2 linked regions of the Marinagarivorans cellulosilyticus genome follow. The protein of the gene in region 1 interacts with the protein of each later gene in a pairwise test. Links are inferred from orthologs where the notes say so. Each region holds a gene or a part of one and is shown on either strand. Other genes may lie near its edges.

Evidence for each region. The genes of interacting proteins can lie anywhere in the genome.
Region 2: the proteins of MARGE09_RS18585 (region 1) and crp interact in binary tests that used the Escherichia coli proteins (3 or more experiments, as listed by UniProt). The link is inferred for Marinagarivorans cellulosilyticus from one-to-one orthologs.

The regions. Positions count from the first base shown.
Region 1 is NZ_AP023086.1:4,544,026-4,551,632, reverse strand. The notes cover bases 2,362-5,275. They hold MARGE09_RS18585 (YacL family protein), read left to right. Parts: upstream 2,362-3,585; coding sequence 3,586-3,966; downstream 3,967-5,275. Other genes in these bases: MARGE09_RS18575 (cytochrome-c peroxidase), read right to left, coding at 4,962-5,275; MARGE09_RS18580 (23S rRNA (adenine(2030)-N(6))-methyltransferase RlmJ), read left to right, coding at 3,984-4,829; MARGE09_RS18590 (DUF2986 domain-containing protein), read left to right, coding at 3,370-3,522; MARGE09_RS18595 (MFS transporter), read left to right, coding at 2,362-3,317. Outside these bases: MARGE09_RS18610 (HAD family hydrolase), read right to left, coding at 1-683; purU (formyltetrahydrofolate deformylase), read left to right, coding at 932-1,801; MARGE09_RS18600 (glutaredoxin family protein), read left to right, coding at 1,827-2,105; more of MARGE09_RS18595, read left to right, coding at 2,106-2,361; more of MARGE09_RS18575, read right to left, coding at 5,276-6,461; hppD (4-hydroxyphenylpyruvate dioxygenase), read left to right, coding at 6,963-7,607.
Region 2 is NZ_AP023086.1:3,471,232-3,478,887, reverse strand. Bases 3,236-6,198 are described here. They hold crp (cAMP-activated global transcriptional regulator CRP), read left to right. Parts: upstream 3,236-4,380; coding sequence 4,381-5,016; downstream 5,017-6,198. Other genes in these bases: trpD (anthranilate phosphoribosyltransferase), read right to left, coding at 5,900-6,198; trpC (indole-3-glycerol phosphate synthase TrpC), read right to left, coding at 5,086-5,895; MARGE09_RS13985 (OsmC family protein), read right to left, coding at 3,574-3,999; coq7 (2-polyprenyl-3-methyl-6-methoxy-1,4-benzoquinone monooxygenase), read left to right, coding at 3,236-3,577. In the rest of the region: MARGE09_RS14005 (class I SAM-dependent RNA methyltransferase), read right to left, coding at 1-645; MARGE09_RS14000 (tRNA-uridine aminocarboxypropyltransferase), read right to left, coding at 659-1,399; MARGE09_RS13995 (AAA family ATPase), read right to left, coding at 1,401-2,867; more of coq7, read left to right, coding at 2,909-3,235; more of trpD, read right to left, coding at 6,199-6,937; MARGE09_RS13965 (anthranilate synthase component II), read right to left, coding at 6,944-7,537; MARGE09_RS13960 (hypothetical protein), read right to left, coding at 7,592-7,656.

The sequences.
Region 1 (7,607 bases):
GTGGTGCTGGTAATGACGAGGTCTGCATTGGCCAGTGTTAGCTCTTCGGCCTCAATGCGTTGGGTGATTTTGTAATCGTTTTCGATTTCTTGCAGGCTAAGCCCTGCGGATGTTAAGCGCTTGAGTTTATCGCGGCCTAGTGAGTGGCCTGTGTGAACCATTGGAATGCCGGTTTGATTAGCTAACCGCGACGCAACGTAACCGGCATCGGCATAGTGCGAGTGAAGTAAGTCTGGCTGTTGATTGTTTTGTACAAACCAATCGAGCGCGTGGTCTGCAAATTCGTCTAGGTGCTCCCATAAATCTTCTTTGGGTAGGTAGTGCTCGGGCCCTGCTGGCAGGCGAATAATTGAGGCATTGGGGTGAGCGAGTGATTCTTGCGCGATGCCGTAGTTGGCGTCTACGGTTGGATCTTTTATCAGTCGAGTAAATAACTCAACTTTACCAACGTTGGGTAGCTCGGCAAGCGCATTGGCCAGCTCGACAACATAGCGGGTTTGCCCGCCGGTATCGGCGTCTCGCCCTAGTTCTAAATGGGTTGGCCGAATTAGGCCATGAAGGCTAAAGAGCGCAACATATAGCAAGTTATTCCCCTGTTTATGGCAGTGAATATTTAAGCCTACGGAGCTGTGTTCGCTGAATGCTAACTGAGCGAACAGGCTCAGCAGGTATTTGAGAGTCATGTACCTGCAACTACTGAGTAGCTAATCGCTAAGGATCAGCTTTGCCTGTTTGGGCATCTTCGCTTGCCCTAAGGTCTAAATTATGAACTCTCAATTCGTGACAATACCTGCTTCAAAAAGTTCACAATATACGCTTTTGTGGAAAAATTCCTGTTTTCTAACATTTGATGTGTTGCGGGTGCTTTAACATGTGGTTAGACGAGGTGTGCGTTTATCCCGTAAAATGCTCACTTTTTTGAGATCAAAGCATGTCTAGTTCAACGTCTAGCTCGATGATTTTAAAGCTTAGCTGTGCCGATCAGCCGGGCATTGTGGCCGCTGTTGCCAGTCTATTTTCTTTGCAAGGCTTTAATATCCGCGAATCTTCTCAGTTTGAAGATGTTCATACCTCGCGTTTTTTTATGCGCACAGTGCTTGAGTCTGTTGAAGGGCCTAAGTCGATAGCGGCCGTTAAAAGCGCATTTGCTGCCGTTGCACAGCGTTATGGTATGGATTGGTCCCTTGATGATGGCACCGCTAAACCTAAAGTGCTTATAGCTGTGAGCCAGTGGGGGCATTGCCTAAACCATCTACTTAATAGCCAGAAGCAGGGCTCTTTACCTGTCGAGATCATGGGGGTTGTATCTAACCATGAAACCATGACGCCGCTGTGTGAATGGTATGGGGTGCCGTTTCACTATTTGCCGGTAACGCCGGCCACCAAAGCCGAGCAAGAGGCGCAAATACTTGCTTTGGTCGAGCAAACTGGTAGCGAGTTACTCATTCTTGCGCGCTATATGCAAATTCTTTCGAATGATCTTTGCAGCCAGCTCAATGGTCGCGCTATTAATATTCACCACTCTTTTTTACCCGGCTTTAAAGGCGCAAAACCTTACCACCAAGCCTATGAACGCGGTGTTAAGTTAATTGGTGCGACGGCTCATTATGTTACGGCAGATCTGGATGAGGGGCCAATTATTGAGCAAGCCGTAGAGCGGGTGTCCCACGCACAAACACCGGATAAATTAGTAGAGATAGGCCGCGATATAGAAGCCGTTGTGCTCGGTAGGGCCATTCGTTGGCACGCAGAGCGCAGAGTATTGTTGAATGGCCATAAAACAGTGGTTTTTGATAGCTAGCTTTAAGCCGTAAGAGGCGTTATTCATGATTCATCAATGGCGCTTGTATGGCACCTTAGGCTGCCACTTGTGTAAGCAGGCACAAGCCATTATCGAAAATTTGCGTCAATCATTCGATATTCAGCTCGAGTTATTCGATATTGCCTGCGATGCCCAAACGGTGGCTAAGTTTGGCGAGCGAATTCCCGTATTAGAAAATAAAAGCAATCAGCAAATGTTGGATTGGCCTTTTGATTTGGAGCGGCTGTCGGATTGGTTAGATCCACCGCAGGTGCCGGAGAATAAAAATAATGTGGAGATTTAAGTGCTAAGAAATGCGCTCTATCCAGCTGTTGGTTTGATTTACATCAGCAACGGTATGCAGGTGGTATTAATTGCATGGTTGGCGCTGTCGGTATTAGAGCTGACGCCCATTAGTGTAGGTTTATTAATGGCGGCTATGCTATTGCCGCAGGTAGGGCTTTTACCGTTAACCGGTAGGCTGGCTGATCGTTACGAGCCTACCCGGTTGGCTAAAGTCGGTTGTGCAGGCTTAAGTGTAAGTCATATTTTAATGGTGGCGGCGCTCCATATTACTTCGTTAAATACAGCTGTTTTAGTGGTTTACGCTTTGTGCTTAGGTTTTAGTACAGCTTTGTTTTTGCCCGCTAAAGATAAAGCTGCCGTGCAACTATTACCTAATCGATTGCAGCGCGCCCTGTCGCTGAGCAGTGCTTTTCAGTTTACCGGCGTTGCAATAGGTACTTTATTTGCGGGTTTTGTCGACGAAATTGGCGTGACTGGCGTTTTAATTGTGCAGTTTTTATTATCTGCTTTGGCGGCAGTGTATTGGGGGTTAATTCCCGCCCATGTGAGTTTTATAGAGCACGGCCCCAATAAAGTGGCGGACGTTAAAAAGCCATCAATAGGTGCTATTTATGCCCATGGCATAGCTATGATGAAGCGTAGTAAAGCACTTAGTCAGCTAGTGGTGCTGTGTGCCTTTAATGGTTTTATGCAAATGGGGTTTGCGGTGGTTTTATTCCCTGTGCTGGGTTTTTCGCACTGGGATTTTAACAGCACGCAATATGCTTGGATGCAAGCTTCGTTTAGTGCTGGGGCCATTGCTGTTTATATTGCCAATGCTTACCGTAAGCCGCAGCAATACCCGGGGCAGTCAGTTTTATTTTGCTTGCTCTATACCGCTGGCATTGCTTATGCCATAACGCGTGGCCCCACGTTATTTGGCAGCTATGGTTTAATTTTTCTTTGGGGCGCGGTTGCTGGTTATTCCGCATCCATGAGTAGAGTGCTGTTATACAGCGTAACTTCAAACAATATGCGGGGCCGTGCTGCAGCCCTTTATCAAATGGTGCTGCTGGGTTTTGCCCCTGTTGGCTCTATTGTGTGTGGCCTCCTATTAGAGTTTATGGGGGTACATCAAGCTTTATACACACTGTTAGCGGCTAATGTGATGGTGTTTTTTGCGTTTTTACTGAGTCGAGAGCTGTGGTCGGTAAAGCAGGCTTCAGCTTAAATGGGCTGCTAAAACTTATTGCCTAAGCAGCGGTTAAAAAATAGAGAGCACAATGAATCGACGTAAAAAAGTGAATCAAATTTTAAAAAAGAAAGCAAAGCAGCGAACGGCTAAACTAAACCCTAAGCCCAAGTCGGCTTATGTGGCTAAGGCGCAGCGCTCTGACCAAACAGCCGCATCTGACGGGCCTTGCGTCAGCGAATAATTGTTCCCCCATGCTGTGCTGGCCGTAGGCTACAATGCGGCCCCATTATTAAGTGTTGTAATTATGGAATATGAGTTCACGTTTGATGCGCAAGGGCAGCCTGGCGCGGTATTTTCTTCGGGCCATTCGGCCTTTGGTTGCTGGTTAACCGACGAGCTAAGTGCAAATGCAAGCCAGCTTGCAGCTCTGATCGATGTGGTAGCGCAGCTTGAGGCTAAAGCGCTGTACGAGCATGAAGCGCCAGGTAAAAGCTTTTCTTTATTGCTCGATCGTGAGCGGGCAGTGGTAAGCGCGAATAGTTTAGCGTTGGATATGGAAGAGCTCCAAACAGATGGGGAAATAGCAGGCTCGACGGACTTCTATGATGAAGAGCTTCACGCCGAATGTGGTTTGACTGATTTCAAAGCGGTATTGCTATCTTGGCAGTTATTTTTGCAGCCCTAATTATTGAGTGAATTCCGATGTTAAGTTATCGCCATGCTTTTCATGCCGGCAACAGCGCCGATGTACTTAAGCACTTTGTTATTGAAAGAATTTTGAGTTACCTCACTCAAAAGGATAAGCCTTGCTTCTATATGGATACCCATGCCGGCGCGGGTATTTACAGTTTAAATGCGGCGGTGGCGAATAAAACAGCGGAATATAAAGTAGGCATCGAGCGTATTTTGGCCGCATGGAATCCCCCTGAAACCATGCGTAATTATATTCAGTGTATAGCGCGCTGCCGAGATAAAAACGGCAGCGATGTTTATCCTGGCTCCCCTTGGTTTGCGGCTGATATTTTACGCAGCATTGATCGCCTTGCGCTTTGTGAGCTACACCCGCAGGACTACCCAAGCCTTGCGTCAGTTATGGCAGGCGATAGCCGTGTTAAGGTGTACAACGAAGATGGTTTTAAAAAAAGTATTGCATTATTACCACCAAAGGAACGTCGCGGTTTGGTGGTAATCGATCCTTCTTACGAAATTAAAGCCGATTACGTCGGTGTGGTTAACCACATCTGCTCGCTGTATAAGCGCTTTGCTACAGGGGTTTATGCTTTGTGGTATCCCGTCGTGGATGCTGCGCGGATAGAAAAAATGGTAGCGCAGTTCAAAAAAGCGGGGCTAAAAAACACCCAGCGTTTCCAAATTCAAACGTACAGTCCTGACAAAGGCGGCATGTATGCCTCGGGGATGATTGTGATTAACGCCCCATGGATATTACAAACAGAAGTTGGTGATGCGATGCCTTGGTTACGCTCTAGCCTGGCTTTGGATGAGTCCGCAGGTTTTATTGTTGAAACTATAACCGGTGAAAATGCGTAGTCTTACGCAGAGTAGGCTGAAAAGTAATGATTAGTCATTAATGATTTAATTGTTCTTTTAGACCCAGTGGTATAACTGACAATATTGGCTAGCTAAAACAAAAGTGAAATTGTTTTAGCTAGCCAAGGCGTTTTAATGGTTTGGTGGTAGCACGGTTGTGGTATCGCTTAGGGTTTCTAAAAATGCAACAATCGCATCTTCTTCTTCACTAGATAAACACAAGTTACCAATATTGCGTGGATTATTTTCGTCGTCACAGTAGTTTTCTATTGTTTGCCCTTCAGGAATAGTTACTTTACAAAAATCTTCGTCGTCACAAGAAAATATATTGCTAGATACTACTTCAGGTATTGGCCAGCAGCCACGCTCGAGAGCTTCATCGTTGGTTACAAAGCGTTGCGCTTCACCGTTCTCATCTACACAAGCTGGCTTTAGATCACGTGTATTATAAAAATGTACAATATCTTTTAAAGATTTAAAGTAGCCATTGTGGGCAAAAGCCTTAGGTGCACCAGGGTAGGGGCGTTTGGCAACATTGCGCAGGGTAGGGGCTTTGAACTTGCCTTCGTGGCCAGGGAAGTCTGAGCCCTCAATGCCATCTTCATCCCTTGCGGCAACTCCAAGGTCTACCCAAGCTTGGCCAAGCGGGTTAAGAATATTGCCGTTATCGTCTTTGACTTTATCCATGGTATACCATGGGTTTTCTGGGTTTGCTGGCGCGCCAATATTAAAGTAGCCCGCTTGTGCTTTAGTGAATAGCTCTCCAATTGCAGTGCCATCAGAGGCGGTTGAGCTGGCGTGGCAGAAGCGTGCACAACCTATGTTTCTGCTGAAAAATAATGAGTGACCAAGGTTTTCTTGTTCTGTTAAACCATCTAGCGGGAGCTCTACGCTACCATTGTTGATAATTTCTTCAGCAACGGCCATATCAAATTTAGAGCTAAAAGAGTTTACTTCACTTGAGGCTTCCCAGGCTGCAATAGCAAAGCCTATGCGCTGATGTACAAAATCAGTATCTACACTTTGGTTACAGCTTAGCTGTTCGCCCCAGGCTTTTTTCCAGAGTTTTTTATGATTCTGCTTTACTCGTTTACAAAGTTTTTTAGACGATGGCAGGTTTTGCTCAACGTCATTTAAAAAGGGCCCCATGGCCTGATCGGCTGCGGGGCCTAATAGCTGGCTCATCTCGGTGATTTTTTCGGCAGACCATTCGATAGGGAAAATGTCTGCAGTGATTGTTTCACCTGTTGCTCGGCCGTCCCAAAAGGTACCACCAGCGGGTGTTGGGCCGTTGCGTCCATTGTTAACAACAAAGTTTTCAGCAAATGTCACATAGGCATTAGTTGGCGGCTTGCGGTTACCTGCGCGCTTTTGTTTCGCACCATGAACGACGGCCCCGCCAATATTGACAAACGGGTCTTCCGCGGTAAAACCAAATTCAGCGGAATGGCAACTCGCACAAGACTGCCCGATAGGCTTGGAAAGCTGGTCATCAAAGAAGATGGCTTTACCGAGCGCTTGCATCGGTGTTAATTGGTTTTCTTTATCTTTTGCATCTGCAGTGTGGCAGTAACCGGTAAGCGCGATAAGCAGAGGCGCTGCAACCCTGAGAGTTCTTTTACAGTTAATCATATATTACCCCTTTAAAGTGTGCGTGTTTAAAAGCAATATACGCGCCAGTACTGAAATTGTGATGCCATTTGTTTTGGTTATAAAAGATGCGGGTTTGAAGAGCTTTTGAGCGGTTTTGTTAGTGTAGGTAGGAAAATAGGGTGTTTTGGCGCAAAATAGCCTTTTTGACCTGTCGGAAAACTTTCCAGAACTAGGTTTGAGTGTTTTTTGAACAGGGTGAAGAGCCTTTATGTGGCTTCATCTATAAAGGGGGGCGTAATTATTAGCTAAGCTGAAGGCCAGTTAAATCAAGGCCTGTGGGTTTTAGAGGCTTGCTTTCTTGGCTGCTAAGGCTAAGTTGGCCGAAACCTTGCTTTTACCGGTTTATATGAATGCTTTTGGTCTAAGTATAGTGATACAGCATTCATTCGGATGATGATCGTTATGCTATTGAAATGTAGTTGCTGAAGCGGGATTAATGATCATTTATTAATATATTGCTCTATACGGAGATATAATTTCATGAATGATTCTGCCTCTTATGTAAAAGTTTCTGACGTCGCATTTATAGAATTCTCAGGCAGTCAGCCGCATTTGCTAACAGCTTTATTTCATCAGCTTGGCTTTACGAACAGTGCTTGCCATTTGTCTGATGCAAAAACTTTGCACTATCAGGGTAATATTCATTTTATTTCCAACCCAACAGCAGGTGGTAACGCTGAGGTTTTTCGCGGCGTACATGTCCGTGGTGCCAGTGCTATGGGGTTTAAAGTTGCTGATTCTAACGCCGCATTTGCACAAGCTGTAGCCTTAGGAGCAACGCCTGCCACTTTAAAAGATTATGATATTCCTGCTATAAAAGGGGTTGGCCAGTCGCTTATTTATTTGGTTGATGGTGCGCATGAAAAAGCGTTGTTTGCCGAGTTTGGTTACAGCAAAAAAGTCGCGCAAAATGAGCAAACATGCCTTGGACGTATTGACCACCTAACGCATAATTTGAATCAAGGTGGTGTCGACCGCTTGGCCAATTTTTACGAGCGAATTTTCGGCTTTAAGCGCATTCGTTCTTTCCATATACATGGTAAAAAAACGGGCTTGTACAGTGAAGTTGTTGCCAGCCCATGCGGTCGAGTGATTATACCGCTCAACGAAACCAAGGATGATAAG
Region 2 (7,656 bases), 1.1 Mb from region 1 along the record:
GTCGTCAACAGCCAGCAACGTCATGTTGGAATGCTTTTTATTCTGGCTACGCCACGCCTGATTCGGCAGCGTTGCACGCAATCGCTGTAAATGACTATCAACGCTTTCATTAAGCACAGGGCAAGAAATAACATCAATCAAATAGTTTGACTGCGCTGCCAGAAAGCCCACCTTTTTACCGTCTGATTTAAACTCTGCACGATTTCGATAATGCCAAACAGCTTCACTCCCCTTAACAGGCGCGACAATACAATCAGTAAAGCGCCCAAACCGACGTTCCACCCATAACTGCTTGATTGCTACCTGCGCGCCATAATCAACAAACTGCCACGCACAGCCACCGCAACTAGGCTCGGCATTAAAATGCTGGCACGGTGACGTCACGCGTTCAGCGCAAGCATTAATCACTTCTAACAAAGTACCAACGGCATATCGTTTTTTAAATTGATCTATTTTTACCCGTACCGTCTCACCCACCCAAGCGCCAGCCACAAAAACAGCAACGCCCGACGCATGTTCGATAACCGCTGAACCATTAGGCGCCACGTCTTTGACCACACCAACAAATGTTTGACCCTCCAAGGGGTGGGTCGCTTTTTGTTGTTTTCGACCTTTTAGTGCTCGCGGGTTATTGCGATACATCATGCTTTAAACCTTTTTAATCGGTAGATAATAAATATTCATGCGATGACGTCACCTCAACATCTATACAAGCTCGCGTTGCACTGCAATGACGATTAAACACCGTGAATATATGAGACAGATGTTCTGCCGATTTAACCTGCTTACAATGCTGCAGCAACAGAACAACAGCCTCAGCTGTCGATAACCGAGCACTATCGTTCGATTTGCGCACAGAATAACTACCCTGTTCGGGTTCAGGCAGCATTAAAGTAGGAATGCACTTTAACCATTGGCTGTGGTTAAACATTCGAGCAGCCTGGCGCCAAGTACCATCAAGCAACAAAAATGTTGGGCGCTTATTAGTTTGCGAGCCAGCCACATTTGAATGCCCCGACAGATCTAAACTAGACACGCAAAGGCTTTCACGCATCTGCTTGGCAGGGTAAATAATGGCGCATTGCCGGCTGGGCGATTCAAGAATTTTTATCAACTCCTGATCAGGCTCTAAGCGAGACCACTCAAAAGCAAAACAATTATTTGGAAATGCTTCTGCTAGTAATCGCCCCGTATTAGTCGGCTTTAATATTTCATCGCGATGCATTAATAGCACAAGATCAAAGTTTAAATCGACAGGACAAGCACGCAGGTACTGACAAATGCAATAGGTTTCAGCCAGCAAACAAGCTGTGCAACGTTTAACAGTAATGCCACGAGCCAAAAAAGGCTTGTGCGCCGATTGCAAGCGTTGCTGGTAAAGTCGTTTAAATGCATTCATCTTAATCGGCGCCAACCGCACGCTCTTTGGCCCAAGCGCGTAGATTTTGCATGACTTCAGCCATTACGATTGATAATGGCCTCGTGCGTTGAATCGCCGCATAAATTAATTCAGAGTCGACTTCGCGCTTGCGCGCACGCGCATTGTAAATAGACGAAACAACAGCTTGCTCTATCTCAGCACCAGTAAAGCCATCTGAAATAACAGATAAACGCTGCAAATCAAAACTAGAAGGGTTAAGTTGTCGCTTTTGTAAATGAATTTTAAAAATTTGTGCACGCACAGCACGAACGGGCAAATCAACAAAAAAGATCTCATCGAAGCGCCCCTTACGCAATAACTCGGCCGGCAGTTGCTGAATATTATTACTAGTAGCAACCATAAACACGCGACTTTTTCGCTCGCTCATCCAAGTTAATAACGTTCCCAATATGCGTTTGCTTAAACCGCCTTCAGCATCGCTCTGGGCAAGGCCCTTTTCTAGCTCATCCACCCACAAGACACAAGGCGAAAGCGTATCCGCAAGCGCGAGCGCTTGACGCAAGTTGCGCTCAGTCTCGCCAATATACTTATTAAAAAGCTGCGCCATATCCAAGCGCAGCAGAGGCACACCCCAAACGCCAGCAACAGCTTTGGCCGCTAGGCTTTTACCGCCGCCTTGTACACCTAAAAGCAATACCCCCTTTGGAATATCATCATTGTCTTCAAAAAATGCTGGTCTGCGCTCGTTCAGCCATTTTTTAAACGTATTGAGTCCAGCGACCTCACTTAACTTGGCAGTGTCGTACTCAAAATGTAGAACGCCATCCATATTCATGAGTTCGAATTTCGCTTTGTTAACTTGCGGCAAGTCGCTCTCGGTAATTGCACCATCATCGGCTATTGCACCCCGGGCTAAGCGGCGCACATCAATATGGGGCAACCCCCGTAAACTACTGACTAGCGCATTTAACGCTGGGGCATCAGCCTGTATTTTCTTGCGGCCGTTATTCTGAGCCCATAACGCCGCTTCCTCACGAATTAAATTAAGAATTTCTTCTTCGTTAGGTACCGCTAAAGGTATTTTTACCGCCAAACGAGCCAATTCAGCCGGTAAATTCAATTCGTGGCTGAGTAAAATAATTTTGTGGGCAGGGATTTTATTAAACAAAATATCTTTGATTAGACGAATATTTTTAGGATCATCTAAAAACGCATGGCTATCGCACAAAACATAAATGCCCTGTGTTGTTTGACGCTTAATTTCGCTAAGGGCATCGCTCAGTTCAAACGACTTATTTTCGCTCTCACTCATTAAACTAAGGCCCGCCCTTTGAATGCCGTCAGTCACTGTCCATTTGAATAAAGGTGCCGGATCTGACTTCAAAAACGATATCAGTAATTCGATAGCCCGGGGCTCATCAAAAGTCTCGACAACCAATAAAGAGGCCGTCCCGTGCAAAAGTAACTGTAAATCTTGACTATCCATCGGTTAAACTCCGATACAGCAATAGGTGGAAATCGTGAATTATGCAAAAAAATCATCAAGCCCAAGCATCACTGCGCAATTTATCCTGCCTCGATAACGCCGTGAGCCAATGCGATACCGTATTAAAAACGCTGCTTGGTCAAAAAACAAACAGCCAGCGCCCAAATCCGGCACAGAAAATACCAGAGCCGACCCTAAATGCCGCAGAGAAAATACATAGCGCAGGCTTAATGCGCGTCAATCATACTGGCGAAGTTTGCGCTCAAGCGCTGTACCAAGGGCAAGCACTCACAGCAAAGCTACCCAGCGTAAAAGAAGACATGAAAATGGCAGCTATCGAAGAGGAAGACCATCTCGCCTGGTGCCAAGAGCGCCTCAACGAGCTTGGCGCCACTACTAGCCGGTTCAATGCGCTTTGGTACAGTTTATCTTTTAGCTTGGGCGCAGGGGCCGGCTTAGTCAGCGATAAACTCAGCCTAGGGTTTGTTGCAGCCACAGAGCAACAAGTTTGCAAACACCTAGACAATCACCTTAAAGCGTTACCCCGCAGCGATGATAAATCCAGAGCAATTATTACTCAAATGCGACAAGACGAAGCCGAACATGCGGAAATGGCACTAACGGCAGGAGGCGTTAAATTCCCAGCACCGGTTAAAGCCGCAATGAGTCAAGTCGCCAAAGTAATGACAAGCCTGTCTTATCGCTGTTAAGGCTCAAACTCCACAACTTCAAAGTCATGACTCAAGGCAACACCAGCAGCTTCTAGCATAATGGATGCAGAGCAATACTTCGTCGCAGACAAGTTCACCGCACGCTCAACTTGCGAGGGCTTAAGCGCTTGGCCAGTAACAACAAAGTGCAAATGAATTTTAGTAAACGGCGAAGGCGTACCCTCTGCTCGCTCAGCGCTGAGCTCTACACGACAATCAGTGACCTTTTGACGCGATTTTTTCAAGATAGAAACAATGTCGAAGGAGGCGCAGCCGCCCAAGCCCATCAAGATCATTTCCATTGGCCGCACGGCCAAATTTCGCCCGCCGTGATCAGGGGGGCCGTCCATCAATACTGTGTGCCCACTGCCGGACTCCGCGAGAAACATCGCGCCATCAACCCATTTAACCGTAGCTTGCATAGAAATAACTCCAAACGCTTAATATTCAACCGCCCCAAGGCGAAAGGCGTGCAAGACTACCACAGAGCCTTTTAAATTTGCGTAAAAAACTGTGTGGTCTATAACAAAATGGACACCCCTGCGATAGCCAACCTATACTCTAATAAGCATAATACTGCGCGCAGCAATTCACCCATTGCAAACAGGGTCTATAATTTCAATTGAGCTGCAATTCGGTTTACGCAAAGGTGTTTTACGAGTAGGGTTACTTACCCGGTTAGATTTTCTCTTTTAATACGTTGTAATATAGGAGAACGGTGCTTACTCACCTTGTTTAGCTGCTAATGAGCTTTGTCTTGTAAAACATTCACAGACACCGATTACTTAATGAGGAAAGTCGTTTTGGTTGCCATCCCACATACGCCACATATAAATAACCTCGAGGGGTTTCTTGCGCACTGCCATCGTCGTCGTTACCCAGCGAAAAGTACTTTAATTTACGCTGGCGACAATAGTGATTCGCTGTATTACATTATTAAAGGTTCGGTTACTGTCCTTATTGAAGACGACGAAGGCCGCGAAATGATTGTTGCCTACCTCAATGATGGCGACTTTTTTGGTGAAATGGGGTTGTTCGACGACAAAGACCCCCGCAGCGCTTGGGTTCGCGCTAAGACCGAATGCGAAATAGCCGAAATTAGCTATGCAAAATTTATGGAGCTAAGCCAAACCAGCCCCGAGTATTTCTTTTCGCTAAGTGCTCAAATGGCCCACCGCTTGCGCGCCACCACACGAAAAGTGGGCGACCTCGCCTTTTTGGATGTGACCGGTCGGGTAGCCCGCACACTGCTGGATCTTTGCAAAGAACCCGACGCGATGACTCACCCTGACGGCATGCAAATTAAAATCACTCGCCAAGAAATAGGCCGTATTGTTGGCTGCTCTCGCGAAATGGTTGGCCGAGTACTAAAAACCTTGGAGCTTCAGGGTTTAGTCTCGGTAAAAGGGAAAACGATGGTCGTCTACGGTACCCGTTAGAACTAAATCATCAGTCATAAAAAAAGCCCCCTCGGCATACACCTAGGGGGCTTTTTTATTGCCTCATTGTTAAACCACCGCCTCGCGAAACAGCTCAGCAAGCTTTTCACCAGGGTCTGGCGCGCGCATAAATGACTCCCCCACAAGAAAGCCATAAATATCTTTGGCCCGCATAGCCGCAACATCAGCAGCAGTAAAGATGCCACTTTCAGTAATAACATGCCGCCCTTTTGGCACCATATCCAACAACTCGAATGTTGTATCGAGTGACACGTCAAATGTGTGCAGGTTCCGGTTATTAATGCCGACCAAGGGATTATCCAGCATCAATGCCTGCTCCATCTCTGCCGCATTATGCACTTCTATCAGCACATCCAGCCCTAACGCTATAGCCTGTTGATGCAGATCGTTAAGCTGTTGCTGCTCTAGCGCGGCCACAATTAAAAGCACACAATCCGCGCCCAAGGCGCGAGATTGGGTAATCTGGTAACTATCGACCATGAAGTCTTTACGTATTACTGGCAACGCAACCGCGTCACGGGCCTGCTGCATAAATGCATTACTGCCCTGAAAGAAGTCTTTGTCCGTCAACACTGACAAACAAGCGGCGCCGCCTTTGGCATAGCTTAGTGCCAAGGCTTCGGGGTTAAAATCTTCGCGGATAACGCCCTTGCTCGGCGAAGCTTTTTTAATCTCTGCAATAACGGCATTTTGTTTATTTTCAATACGCTGAATTAATGCATTGGCGAAGCCCCGCGCGGGCGGCTGAGCATCGGCAACGGCCAATAACGCAGCCTCGGATCGAGCCAACTTAGCCTCAGATACCTCTTCATGTTTACGCGCAATAATTTTTTTTAGTATTGTTGGTGTATCAGTCACTAACTTAGGCCTCTTCGAAACACGCGGTCATTTCGACCAATTCTTTTAATTTTTCGCCCGCCAACCCCGTTGCCAAAGTATCTTGCGCTAGCGCTACACCTTCTGAGTAAGAATCAGCAACACCCGCCACATACAAAGCCGCACCGGCATTAATCGCCACCATATCACTCGCTTTTTGAATGCGCTCACCGCCGGCATTACCGAGCACGCCGCGCACAAGCTCTAACGACTCTTGCGCATCTTTAACGGTTAAACCATCAAGGTTTTGGGGTTCAATGCCAGATGCCCCTGGGTAAATTTCATATTCACTCACAACACCTTCTTTTAGCTCAGCTACATGCGTGTTCACCGCTAAAGAAATCTCGTCCAAACCATCGTCAGCGCTAACAACCATCACATGCTCGCTACCTAGGGCCTGCAGTACCTCAGCCAAGGGCCGGCAGAGTGTTTTATCAAATACACCAAGCACTTGGCGCTTGGCGCCAGCGGGGTTAGTTAAAGGACCTAACACGTTAAAAATAGTGCGCAAACCTAGCTCTTTACGCGGGCCAATAGCGTGCTTCATTGCGCTGTGATGCGCTGGGGCAAACATAAAGCCAACACCAATACTCTCGACACACTTTGATACCTGCTCGGCATCGATATTTAAATTAACGCCCGCCGCCTCGAGTAAATCAGCACTGCCCGTGGAGCTCGTAATTGAACGATTGCCGTGCTTCGCAACATAACCGCCAGCTGCGGCCACGACAAAGGCTGCAGCGGTAGACACATTAAATAGCCCTGCACCATCGCCCCCAGTTCCGCAGGTATCTACAATAATTGGGACATTAACATTAACAGGGGCGGCTAATCGGCGCATAACCTGCGCCGCACCGGTAATCTCTTCAACGGTTTCGCCCTTCATCGTTAGCGCAACTAAGAAGCCGCCGATTTGTGCTTGGGTCGCCTCACCCGTCATGATCTGTGTCATCACTGCGCTCATGGCTTCGCGACTTAAAGACTGCCCTGCCATTAACTGGGCTATTGCTACTTTGATATCCATCATGGTCTAAACCAAATTGTGAAAAGTTAAAAAGTTTTTAAGGAGCGCGTGACCGTGCTCACTCAATACGGATTCTGGGTGAAACTGGACCCCGTAAACAGGGAGTTCTCGATGCGATAAGGCCATAATATCTGGCGCTGAGCAAGCATCAACCCAAGCGTCAACCCTTAAAGACTCTGGCAAAGTCACCGACTCAACAACCAACGAATGATAGCGAGTAACAAGGAAACTCGAGGGTAAGCCTTTAAATAACGCGCCCCCTTCGTGGCGAATTAACGAGGTTTTACCGTGCATTACCTTATCAGCGCGAACAACCTTAGCACCAAAAGCCTGAGCAATTGCCTGATGCCCCAAACAAACCCCCAACACGGGAACTTGCAAAGAAAAGTGCTCAATTGCCTTAAGCGTAATGCCTGCATCGTTCGGCGTACAAGGCCCTGGCGAAATCACAAGGCCCGCAGGCTTTAGCGCTTCAAGTTCAGTTAACGATGCAGCGTCATTCTTAACAACTAGCGGCGACGCCCCTAGCTCCTCAAGATAGCGAACAACGTTATAAGTAAACGAGTCGTAATTATCAATAACCAGCAAACGCTTGCGCATGCTACCTGCTCTTAAAAAAGCGGTATTGTACGCCAGCTTAGACGCCGCCGAAACTCAAGCGGCTAAAGCCTGAAGGTGCTGCGTCCCAGGGTGGCGCTCAATCTGCCGGTAAGCGCTTT